Regions from separate parts of the Ensifer sp. SL37 genome, predicted to be linked through region 3. Evidence: riboswitches for the same ligand, from Rfam matches in the RefSeq annotation. Region 3 holds a riboswitch; each other region holds the start of a gene.

Region 1 (3,177 bases), 140 kb from region 3:
CGCTTCTGCGCGGATGTCGTGCGAGATCCGCATCGAGCAGAATTTCGGGCCGCACATGGAGCAGAAATGCGCGACCTTGTGCGCTTCCTTCGGCAGTGTCTCGTCGTGGAAGTTACGGGCCGTCTCCGGGTCGAGCGAGAGGTTGAACTGGTCCTCCCAGCGGAATTCGAAGCGCGCGCGCGATAGCGCGTCGTCGCGCACCTGGGCGGCCGGATGGCCCTTGGCGAGATCGGCGGCATGGGCGGCGATCTTGTAGGTGATGACGCCGACCTTGACGTCGTTGCGATCGGGAAGACCCAGATGCTCCTTCGGCGTGACGTAGCAGAGCATGGCGGTGCCGAACCAGCCGATCATCGCCGCGCCGATGCCCGACGTGATGTGGTCGTAGCCGGGCGCAATGTCCGTCGTCAGCGGTCCGAGTGTGTAGAACGGCGCCTCGCCGCAGACGGCGAGTTGCTTGTCCATGTTCTCCTTGATCTTGTGCATCGGCACGTGGCCGGGGCCTTCGATCATCACCTGACAATCCTTGGCCCAGGCGATCTTGGTGAGCTCGCCGAGCGTTTCGAGTTCGGCGAATTGTGCCGCGTCGTTGGCATCGGCGATCGAGCCGGGGCGCAGGCCGTCGCCGAGCGAGAAGGAGACGTCATAGGCGCGGCAGATGTCGCAGATTTCCTCGAAATGCTCGTAAAGGAAGCTCTCGCGATGGTGATGCAGACACCACTTGGCCATGATCGAGCCGCCGCGCGAAACGATGCCGGTGACGCGATCGACGGTGAGCGGGATGTAGTGCAGCCGGACGCCGGCATGGATGGTGAAATAGTCGACGCCCTGTTCAGCCTGCTCGATCAGCGTGTCGCGATAGACTTCCCAGGTGAGGTCCTCGGCAATGCCGTTGACCTTTTCCAGCGCCTGGTAAAGCGGCACGGTGCCGATCGGAACCGGTGAGTTGCGGATGATCCATTCGCGGATGTTGTGGATGTTGCGGCCGGTCGAAAGGTCCATGACGGTGTCGGCGCCCCAGCGCGTCGCCCAGACCATCTTTTCGACCTCTTCCGCCATCGACGAGGTGACGGCGGAGTTGCCGATATTGGCATTGATCTTCACCAGAAAATTACGGCCGATGATCATCGGCTCGGATTCCGGATGGTTGATGTTGGCAGGCAGGATCGCGCGGCCGCTGGCAATTTCCTGGCGCACGAATTCGGGTGTCACGTGATCGGGGATGTGGGCGCCGAAGCTCTCGCCGTCGCGGACTTTCGCACGCGCCGCGTCGCGGCCGAGATTTTCGCGGATCGCCACGAACTCCATTTCCGGCGTGATGATGCCGGCGCGGGCATAGGCAAGCTGGGTCACTGCGCGGCCGCCCGTGGCCTTCAGCGGCGCATGCTGGAACGGGAAGGTCGGTGTCAGCCTGTCGCCGCTCACAAAGCCGTTGTCCTCGGGGCGGACCACGCGTCCCTCATAGGTTTCCACATCGCCGCGGTCGACGATCCAGTTGCGGCGCAGCCGCGGCAGGCCGTCCTCGATGCGGATCTCGGCGTCGTCGGCGGTGTAGGCGCCGGAGGAATCATAGACCGTAACCGGTTGCTCGCCCGACGTCGGGTGGAGCGCAATCTCGCGCATCGGCACGCGGATATCCGGATGAAGCACGCCCGGCTTGCGGATCTTGCGGGAGGCGGGAAGCGGTCCTTGCGTGACCGTGAGGGCTGCGGGTTTGGTGGCAATATTCATGACGAGGCTCCAAGTTTGCAATTGGAGACCCAGTTCTGATGCCGGAAAGATGAAAGACGCTCCGCCAGATGCTGGACGCACGGGATCCTGGCTTCGATATCTGCACCGTCCCTACGCCAGTATGAACTGGATCAGGTTCAACGGGTCACTGCGCCACAGCCGGCAAGCCGGCCATCCAGCAGAATCTCAGCCCCTTGCGGGACCCCCCTGGTGAATGCCTAGATCATAGCCATCGATCGGCCCGGGTCGTCAAGCGTGAATTCGCCTGCCGACAAAGATGCACCTATTGCGTGTGGTGACGGATTCGGGTTTGACGCTAGCGGCCGGCCTTTTCCGGTGCGGCCCGCTCGGCGTAATCGGCACGGTTGATGCCGTGGCGCTGGAGCTTGTCGTAGAATGTCTTGCGCGGAATGCCGAGCGCCTCGATCGTCGCCTTGACGTCGCCGCGCTGAGCCCGCAACACCTCTTTCAGGATCTCCGCCTCGTAGCGTTCGAGCCGTTCCGGGAGCGCAAATCCAGGCTGTTCGGCGGGCGCAATCGGCTGTCCCAGCGGACCTTCGACACCAAGCGCCACGCGTTCTGCAAAGTGCGAGAGCTCGCGCACATTGCCCGGCCAGGCATGCGTCATCAGATGTCTCTGCACGGCCGATGTGACCACAGGCGCGTCGCGCTTGAAGCGCTCGGCCGCCCGGGTCAGGAAGTGCGAGAAGAGCAGCGGGATATCGTCTCGGCGTTCGCGCAGCGGTGGGATCGACAGCGTTACGACATTCAATCTAAAGTAGAGGTCTTCCCGGAAATCGCCGCGCTGCGCCGGGTCGCCAAGATCGATTTTGGCAGCCGCGATGACGCGGATATCGACCGGACGAACGTGGTTGGTGCCAAGCGGCGTGATTTCGCGCGCTTCCAGAACGCGCAGCATCTTCACTTGAGTCGCCGGTGGCATCGCCTCGATCTCGTCGAGGAACAGCGTGCCGCCGCTCGCATGCTCGATCCGGCCGATGCGCTTCTTCAAGGCGCCGGTGAAGGCGCCCTGTTCGTGGCCGAAGAGTTCGCTTTCGATCACCGTTTCGGGCAGCGCCCCGCAATTCAGCGCCACGAAGTTGCCGTTGCGGCGTCGGCTCCAATTGTGGAGCAGCGTCGCCACCACCTCCTTGCCGCTGCCCGTCTCGCCGGCGACGAGCACGTCGACATCGGTATCGGCAATGTGCCGGATCGTCTGGCGCAAACGTTCCATGACCGGCGTCTGGCCGATCAGCGGCAGGCTGTCGCCGGCCGTCTCGGCGGCGCGTTTCAGCGCGCGGTTTTCCATCACGAGCCGGCGTTTTTCCAGCGCGCGATGCACGCTCTGCACCAGCCGGTCGGCGGCAAAGGGTTTGGGGATGAAGTCGTAGACGCCATCCTGCAGCGCCTGCACTGCCATCGGGATGTCGCCATGGCCGGTCACCA
Region 2 (3,177 bases), on a different contig from region 3:
AGGTCATCAACACGGAAAGGCCACGCTCGGCAAGGGCGACGGCATGCAGCAGGTGCATGAAGGCGTGATCGCTGCGGGTACCGCCGAGGGCGCCGGCGAAAATCAGGCGATCGGCTCCACGCGACAGCGCCGCCTCGACCGCGATCTCCCCGTCCGTCGCGGCCTTCGCCGCCGGATAGGGCTCGCGCGAGACGGAGGCGTAGTCCGCAAGAAGGGCTTCCTCGGTCGAGTCGAAATCACCGACCCAGACATCCGGCACGATGCCGAGCAATCGGGCATGGCGCATGCCGCCGTCAGCCGCAATGAAGCGACTTGCGGCCAGCTGGTGAGCCAGCCGGTCGGTCAGCGAAAGGGCGCCGCCAAGCAGAATGGTGAAGGTCGATCGAGCCATGGCAAAGCCCATAGCGCAAAGGACCGCCGAAGGAAAACGAAGAAAACCGTCGAACGAGCGGTTCTCGATATTTTGGTCAGACCATCAATGCCCCTCGGGCACCGGATCGGGAAAAAGCATGCCGGCATAAATGCCGGGGGTCGAATCCGGAATTTCGACGGCGCCGGCCACCCGCTCGTAGAACTTCGCCGGCCCGACGCCGCCGATAATCGCGTAGCCATAGCCGGCCTCGCGCATGGCCGTGAGGCTTGCAAGCAACAGTGCCTCACCGATCCCCTGCCCGCGCATGCTTTCGTCGACGCCGGTCGGACCGAAGAAGCCGAGTGCCGTTACGTCGTGGCAGGAAAAGCCGACGATCTTTTCGTCATGGACAGCGACGTGCATGCGCGTCGGGGTGGAGGAAAAGGCGGCTTCCGCCTCGCCCGCCCATCCGGCACCGAAAGTCTTTTCAATCCAGGAAACGACCAGGCGGCGCTCCGGCGCCATGGCGCGGCGAATGCTGATGCCAAGGCCAAGCTTCGACTGAGGTTCAGCCGGCAGGGCATAAAGTCGAACAAGCATATCGGGCATGACATTTCCTCCTCGCTGCCGTTGTGTAGCGCAGTTGGCGGCATACGCAAACACGAGCCATTGTGCTGGCCAGGCGTCCCCTTGCTTCGCCGTAAACATCGCTTGCCATGGGACCGAGGCAGCGGTAAATCTCTTGCCGCTCTAACGGGGTGCCTCCCGACCGCATTGCGGCCGGAGGCTGAGAGGCGTCAAAACGCCAACCCGCGGAACCTGATCCGGCTCATACCGGCGGAGGGATTAGACGCGATCGGATCGATACGCCCTTTTCCCATGCAACAACGAACTTTGGGAGAGAGGTCCTCGCCATGTCCAATTCATCGCAACTTAAATTCTTTAGCCGGCTAGCCCTTGCGACGGCCGCGAGCCTTGTTTTCTCCGGCGCCGCGACCGCCGCCGACAAGACGCTGACGGTGTACACCTATGAGAGCTTTATCACCGAATGGGGCCCGGGCGCCAAGGTCGCAGAAGCCTTCGAGAAGACCTGCGAATGCAAGGTCAACTATGTCGGCGTGGCCGACGGCGTCGAGCTGCTCACCCGCCTGAAGCTCGAAGGCGAGGCTTCCAAGGCCGACATCGTGCTTGGCCTCGACACCAACCTCGTTGCGGAAGCCAAGGCAACGGGCTTCTTCGCGCCGCACGGCGTCGAGGCAACCGGCGTCACCGTTCCCGGCAACTTCTCCGACGACACGTTCCTGCCCTATGACTACGGCCACTTCGCCGTCGTCTACGACACCGAGACGCTGAAGACGCCGCCGAAGAGCCTGAAGGAGCTGGTAGAAGGCGACCCGTCGCAGAAGATCGTCATCGAGGATCCGCGTACGTCGACGCCGGGCCTCGGCCTCCTGCTCTGGGTCAAGGCCGTCTATGGCGATGAGGCGGGTGCCGCCTGGACGAAGCTGAAGGACCGCGTTCTGACCGTCACCCCCGGCTGGTCGGAAGCCTATGGCCTCTTCACCAAGGGCGAGGCGCCGATGGTGCTGTCCTACACCACGTCGCCGGCCTACCACATGGTCGCGGAAAACACCGAGCGCTATCAGGCCGCTGCCTTCTCCGAAGGGCACTACATCCAGATCGAAGTCGCCGGCATGACCAAGAACGCCAAGGAGCCGGAACTGGCAAAGCAGTTCCTCGCCTTCATGACCGGTCCGGACTTCCAGTCGATCATCCCGACGACGAACTGGATGATGCCGGTCGCAGCGACCAAGGAGCCGCTGCCGGACGCCTTCAATAAGCTGGTCAAGCCGGAAAACACCTTCCTCCTGCCCTCGGAGGACGTCGCCAAGAACCGCAAGGCCTGGATCGACGAATGGCTTGCCGCCATGAGCAAGAACTGAGGCCGGATTGTTCGCACTGCGCGAAAATCGTATGACAGTGGTCGCCGGGGCAGCCTGCCTCGGCGTCTTCGTCCTTTTCGTCGGTCTTGCGATCGTCGCCTTGCTGAGCCAGACGGGCGGCGCGAGCGACGATGCGCTGTTCGACGCCTACATCTGGCGCGTCACCCGCTTCACGCTGCTGCAGGCGACCCTCTCGACGTTGCTGTCCGTGCTCTTTGCCATCCCCGTCGCCCGGGCGCTAGCGCGACGACCGCAGTTCCCCGGCCGCATCTGGCTGCTGCGCTTGATGGCGCTGCCACTCGGACTGCCGGTTCTGGTTGGCGCACTCGGGCTGATCGAGATCTGGGGGCGGCAGGGTTTCCTCAATTCCGGCCTGCGCTGGCTCGGCCTCGCGCAGCCCGTCAGCATTTACGGCCTGTTCGGCATCCTGCTTGCCCACGTCTTCTTCAACATGCCGCTTGCAGCGCGCCTGTTCCTGGCCGGGCTCGAGCGCATCCCCGCCGAATACTGGCGCAGCGCCGCCAATCTCGGCATGCCGTCACGCGCACTCTTTCGCTTCATCGAATGGCCCGTGCTGCGCGGCCTCCTGCCGGGTGCCGCCGGCCTCGTCTTCATGCTCTGCGCCACCAGCTTCACCCTCGTGCTGACGCTCGGCGGCGGGCCTGCGGCCAGCACAATCGAAGTGGCGATCTACCAGGCGCTGCGTTTCGATTTCGATCCGCCGCGCGCGATCGCGCTGTCAGCCCTGCAGATCGCCATGACCGGCCTGCTGCTGCTCCTGCTTCGTCATCTGGCGACCGAGCCGGAAGAGGGCATGACCGGTGGCCGCACTGTGCGCCGTTTCGATGGCGCGTCAAGGATCGCGCGCCTGAGTGATGGCAC
Region 3 (3,177 bases):
CGACGATCAGCGGCACATCGGGAAAGTTGGCCCGCATTGCCCTGAGCGCCTGGATGTTCTGCGGCCCCATGGCGCTGCCGATCGGCGCGCACCAGGGCATCAGCACCTTGCAGCCGGCTTCCACGAGCCGTTCGGCAACCACGAGATCATCCGTGGTGTAGGGAAAGACTTCGAACCCTTCGGCCGAGAGGATGCGCGCCGCCTCGACCAGCCCGAAGACATCGGGCTGCAGCGTATCGTGGTGGCCGATCACTTCGAGTTTCAGCCAGTTGGTGCCGAAGACCTCGCGCGCCATCTTGGCCGTCAACACCGCCTCTGACACCGAGTGGCAGCCGGCGGTGTTCGGCAGCACGTGCACGCCGAGCGCCCGGATCAGTTCGAAGAAGGCGCCGCCCTGGCGGCCTCCGGCGGTTTCGCGCCGGAGCGAGACCGTGACGATCTCAGTGCCTGACGATCGCACCGCATCTTCCATAACGGCGGGGGAGGGGTAGCGGGCGGTGCCGAGCAGCAACCGTGAGCGCAGGTCCTGTCCATAAAGCGTCAGCATGTCTCAGCCTCCTTTCATCGGCGAGAGAATTTCGATCCGGTCCCTGTCGCTGAGCGCATGACCCGAACGGTCGGCCCGGTGCACCAGTTCGCCGTTGACGGCGGTGGCGAGCCAGTCGCCTTCGAAATCAAGGGCGGCCAGAAGCTCGGCGAGGGTGGTGACGGCGAGGTCGTGATCCTCGCCATTGACGGTCAGTCTCATGCGGCATCTCCCTTCAGGTCCTGCGCAAGCGCGAGGTCGGCTGCTTCCGCCGCCAGGGCCGGCGAAAGCAGGAAGCCATGGCGGTAAAGTCCGTTGATCGTGATGGTCTGCTCGGTGCGCAGGGCGCGCGGCAGGTTGTTGGCGAAGGCGGGGCGGACGCCGGCGCCGGTTTCGACGAGGCGCGCTTCGCCGAAGGCCGGATGCAGCGCATAGGCGGCGTTCAGCAGTTCCATGAGGGAGCGGGCGGTGATCGGTCCGCCGTCATCCGTCTCGATCATCGTCGCCCCGCACATGAAGAGGCCGCCGCCGCGCGGCACGATGTAGAGCGGGATGCGGGGATGAATGAGCCTGACCGGCCGCGACAGTTCCACGTCGCTTGTCTGCAGGTAGAGCATTTCGCCGCGCACGCCCCGCAGGCCCGGCGTTTCGCCGATGCGTGCCGCGCCGGCGCAGTCGGCGACGAGATCGTGGTGGCCATCGTCGCTCGTCTCATCGAGGAAGGTGACGCCGTGATCGACAAGCTTCTGCCGCAACCGGCTCAGCGCCCGGCGCGGGTCGAGATGCGCCTCACCGGGAAAAAACAGCGCCTCGCGGAAACGTCCGGCAAGCGCCGGTTCCAGCCGTTCGATCGCGGCGGCGTCGAGCCATTCGAAGCCGGAGGTGCGTGAGGCAAAGCGCTTGAGTTCGCCCGCATCCCGTGGCGGGGCGACGACAAGCGTGCCGTTTCGGGAAACCTCGCCCGGCAGGGCGTCGTCCCACCAGTCGATGGCGCCGATGCCCTTCGTCAGCACCACCTCTTCGGCGCTCTCGCGTTCGCACCAGGGTGCCAGCATGCCGCCGGCAAACCAGGAGGCCGCGCCGGCAAAGCCTGGTTTTTGCTCGACAACCGTCACCGCGACACCGCGGGCGCTAAGTTCATGCGCCAGACAGAGCCCTGCGACGCCGGCACCTTTGACGAGGATCCGCATGGCTCAGTGTTCCCGCGAGGCGTGGGCGGGCCGTCGTGAGGGAAGCGGGATGGTGTTGGCGGTGTGCATGCCGAGGCTCCGATTGTGGAGACCCAGTTCACGAGCGAAGGAAGGGGAAGGACGCCTTGCCGTTGAATGGTCGCGGGAACGCGACGTTTGCGGCAGCGATGTCTGCACCGTCCCTACGCCAGTATGAACTGGATCAGGTTCAACGGGTCACTGCGCCGCGCAAACCGCATAGCAGAATCTCAGCCCCTTGGCGGGACACCCCTGGTGAATGCTACAAGCTGACCGTTCGGGGCGGTTTTTGTCAAGAGCCAGCATTCGTGTGCGATGTGATCTCATCTGCCGAGAAAATTATCTATAATTTTGCGACGAGAAAGCGGAAGCGTTGGCGGCGTGCTGAGGGGAGGAGTGTCAGGCGGGCAGAGCGGGTCGAAAAATACCGGAGAAGCCCCGCTCGTCCTCGTTTCTCGGGTGCGTTACGCCCGATTTCGGAAATGGGAGATGCGACCGATTGATTGGTGATTGTTGCCCTGTCTCGGCGGTTTCCAGATTCACTCACGGTCAAAATACAACCAGAAGGGTATTTGCTAACACAAACTCTCCACCTGGGTGCTTGCGAACTTTGCTCGTCGATAAAATTATAGATAATATCAGATTCTATCTATTTCGCGTTTGCGATGACCTGGAGGACGAGCCTAAATGCTGGACGGAACCCTATCAACTGGCGCTAATTTTACCCCGGGCGACGCGGGCGAATCCCGCTGGACCCAAGCGGAAGCTGAAAAAATCTATAATTTGCCGTTCAACGATTTGCTCTACCGCGCACACACGGTCCATCGTGCGCAGTTCGATCCCAACGCCATCCAGATGAGCCGGCTGCTCTCGATCAAGACCGGAGGCTGCGCCGAGGATTGCGGCTATTGCAGCCAGTCCGCCCACTATCCGACCGGGCTCAAGGCATCGAAGCTGATGGAGGTCGAGCGTGTGCTTGCCGAGGCGCGACAGGCGCGCGACGGCGGTGCGACGCGCTATTGCATGGGGGCCGCCTGGCGCAGCCCGAAGGACCGCGACATGGACGCGATCGTCGCCATGATCGGCGGTGTGCGGGCGCTTGGCATGGAAACCTGCATGACGCTCGGGATGCTGACGCCGGACCAGTCCGCACGGCTCGCCGAGGCCGGGCTCGACTACTACAACCACAATGTCGATACCTCCGAACGCTTCTACGGCGAGATCATCACCACCCGCAGCTTTGCCGACCGGCTGGAGACGCTCGCGAATGTCCGCGATGCCGGCATCAAGGTCTGCGCCGGTGGCATTCTCGGCATGGGCGAAACCGCCGACGACCGGATCTCCATGCTGGTGACGCTCGCCAATCTGCCGGTGCCGCCCGAAAGCGTGCCGATCAACATGCTGATCCCGATCCCGGGCTCGAAGCTGGCCGATGCAGCGCCC

What was found. A riboswitch is a leader RNA that binds a small molecule or an ion and turns the genes downstream of it on or off. The one in region 3 is predicted to bind thiamine pyrophosphate.
Region 1: it holds a riboswitch for thiamine pyrophosphate, as region 3 does, so the genes downstream of both, thiC (phosphomethylpyrimidine synthase ThiC) here and thiO (glycine oxidase ThiO) in region 3, are expected to answer to the same signal.
Region 2: it holds a riboswitch for thiamine pyrophosphate, as region 3 does, so the genes downstream of both, thiB (thiamine ABC transporter substrate binding subunit) here and thiO (glycine oxidase ThiO) in region 3, are expected to answer to the same signal.

Annotation. Positions count from the first base shown of each region.
Region 1 is NZ_JAPPRN010000001.1:1,211,371-1,214,547, forward strand. It holds gene thiC (phosphomethylpyrimidine synthase ThiC) at 1-1,731, opposite strand, end outside; TPP riboswitch at 1,822-1,950, opposite strand; gene OVA00_RS05485 (sigma-54-dependent transcriptional regulator) at 2,048-3,177, opposite strand, start outside.
Region 2 is NZ_JAPPRN010000006.1:1,621,430-1,624,606, reverse strand. It holds gene OVA00_RS19935 (thiamine diphosphokinase) at 1-391, opposite strand, end outside; gene OVA00_RS19930 (GNAT family N-acetyltransferase) at 476-961, opposite strand; TPP riboswitch at 1,097-1,215, shown strand; gene thiB (thiamine ABC transporter substrate binding subunit) at 1,267-2,295, shown strand; gene thiP (thiamine/thiamine pyrophosphate ABC transporter permease ThiP) at 2,303-3,177, shown strand, end outside.
Region 3 is NZ_JAPPRN010000001.1:1,068,504-1,071,680, forward strand. It holds gene OVA00_RS04845 (thiazole synthase) at 1-547, opposite strand, end outside; gene thiS (sulfur carrier protein ThiS) at 551-748, opposite strand; gene thiO (glycine oxidase ThiO) at 745-1,716, opposite strand; TPP riboswitch at 1,878-1,998, opposite strand; gene bioB (biotin synthase BioB) at 2,422-3,177, shown strand, end outside.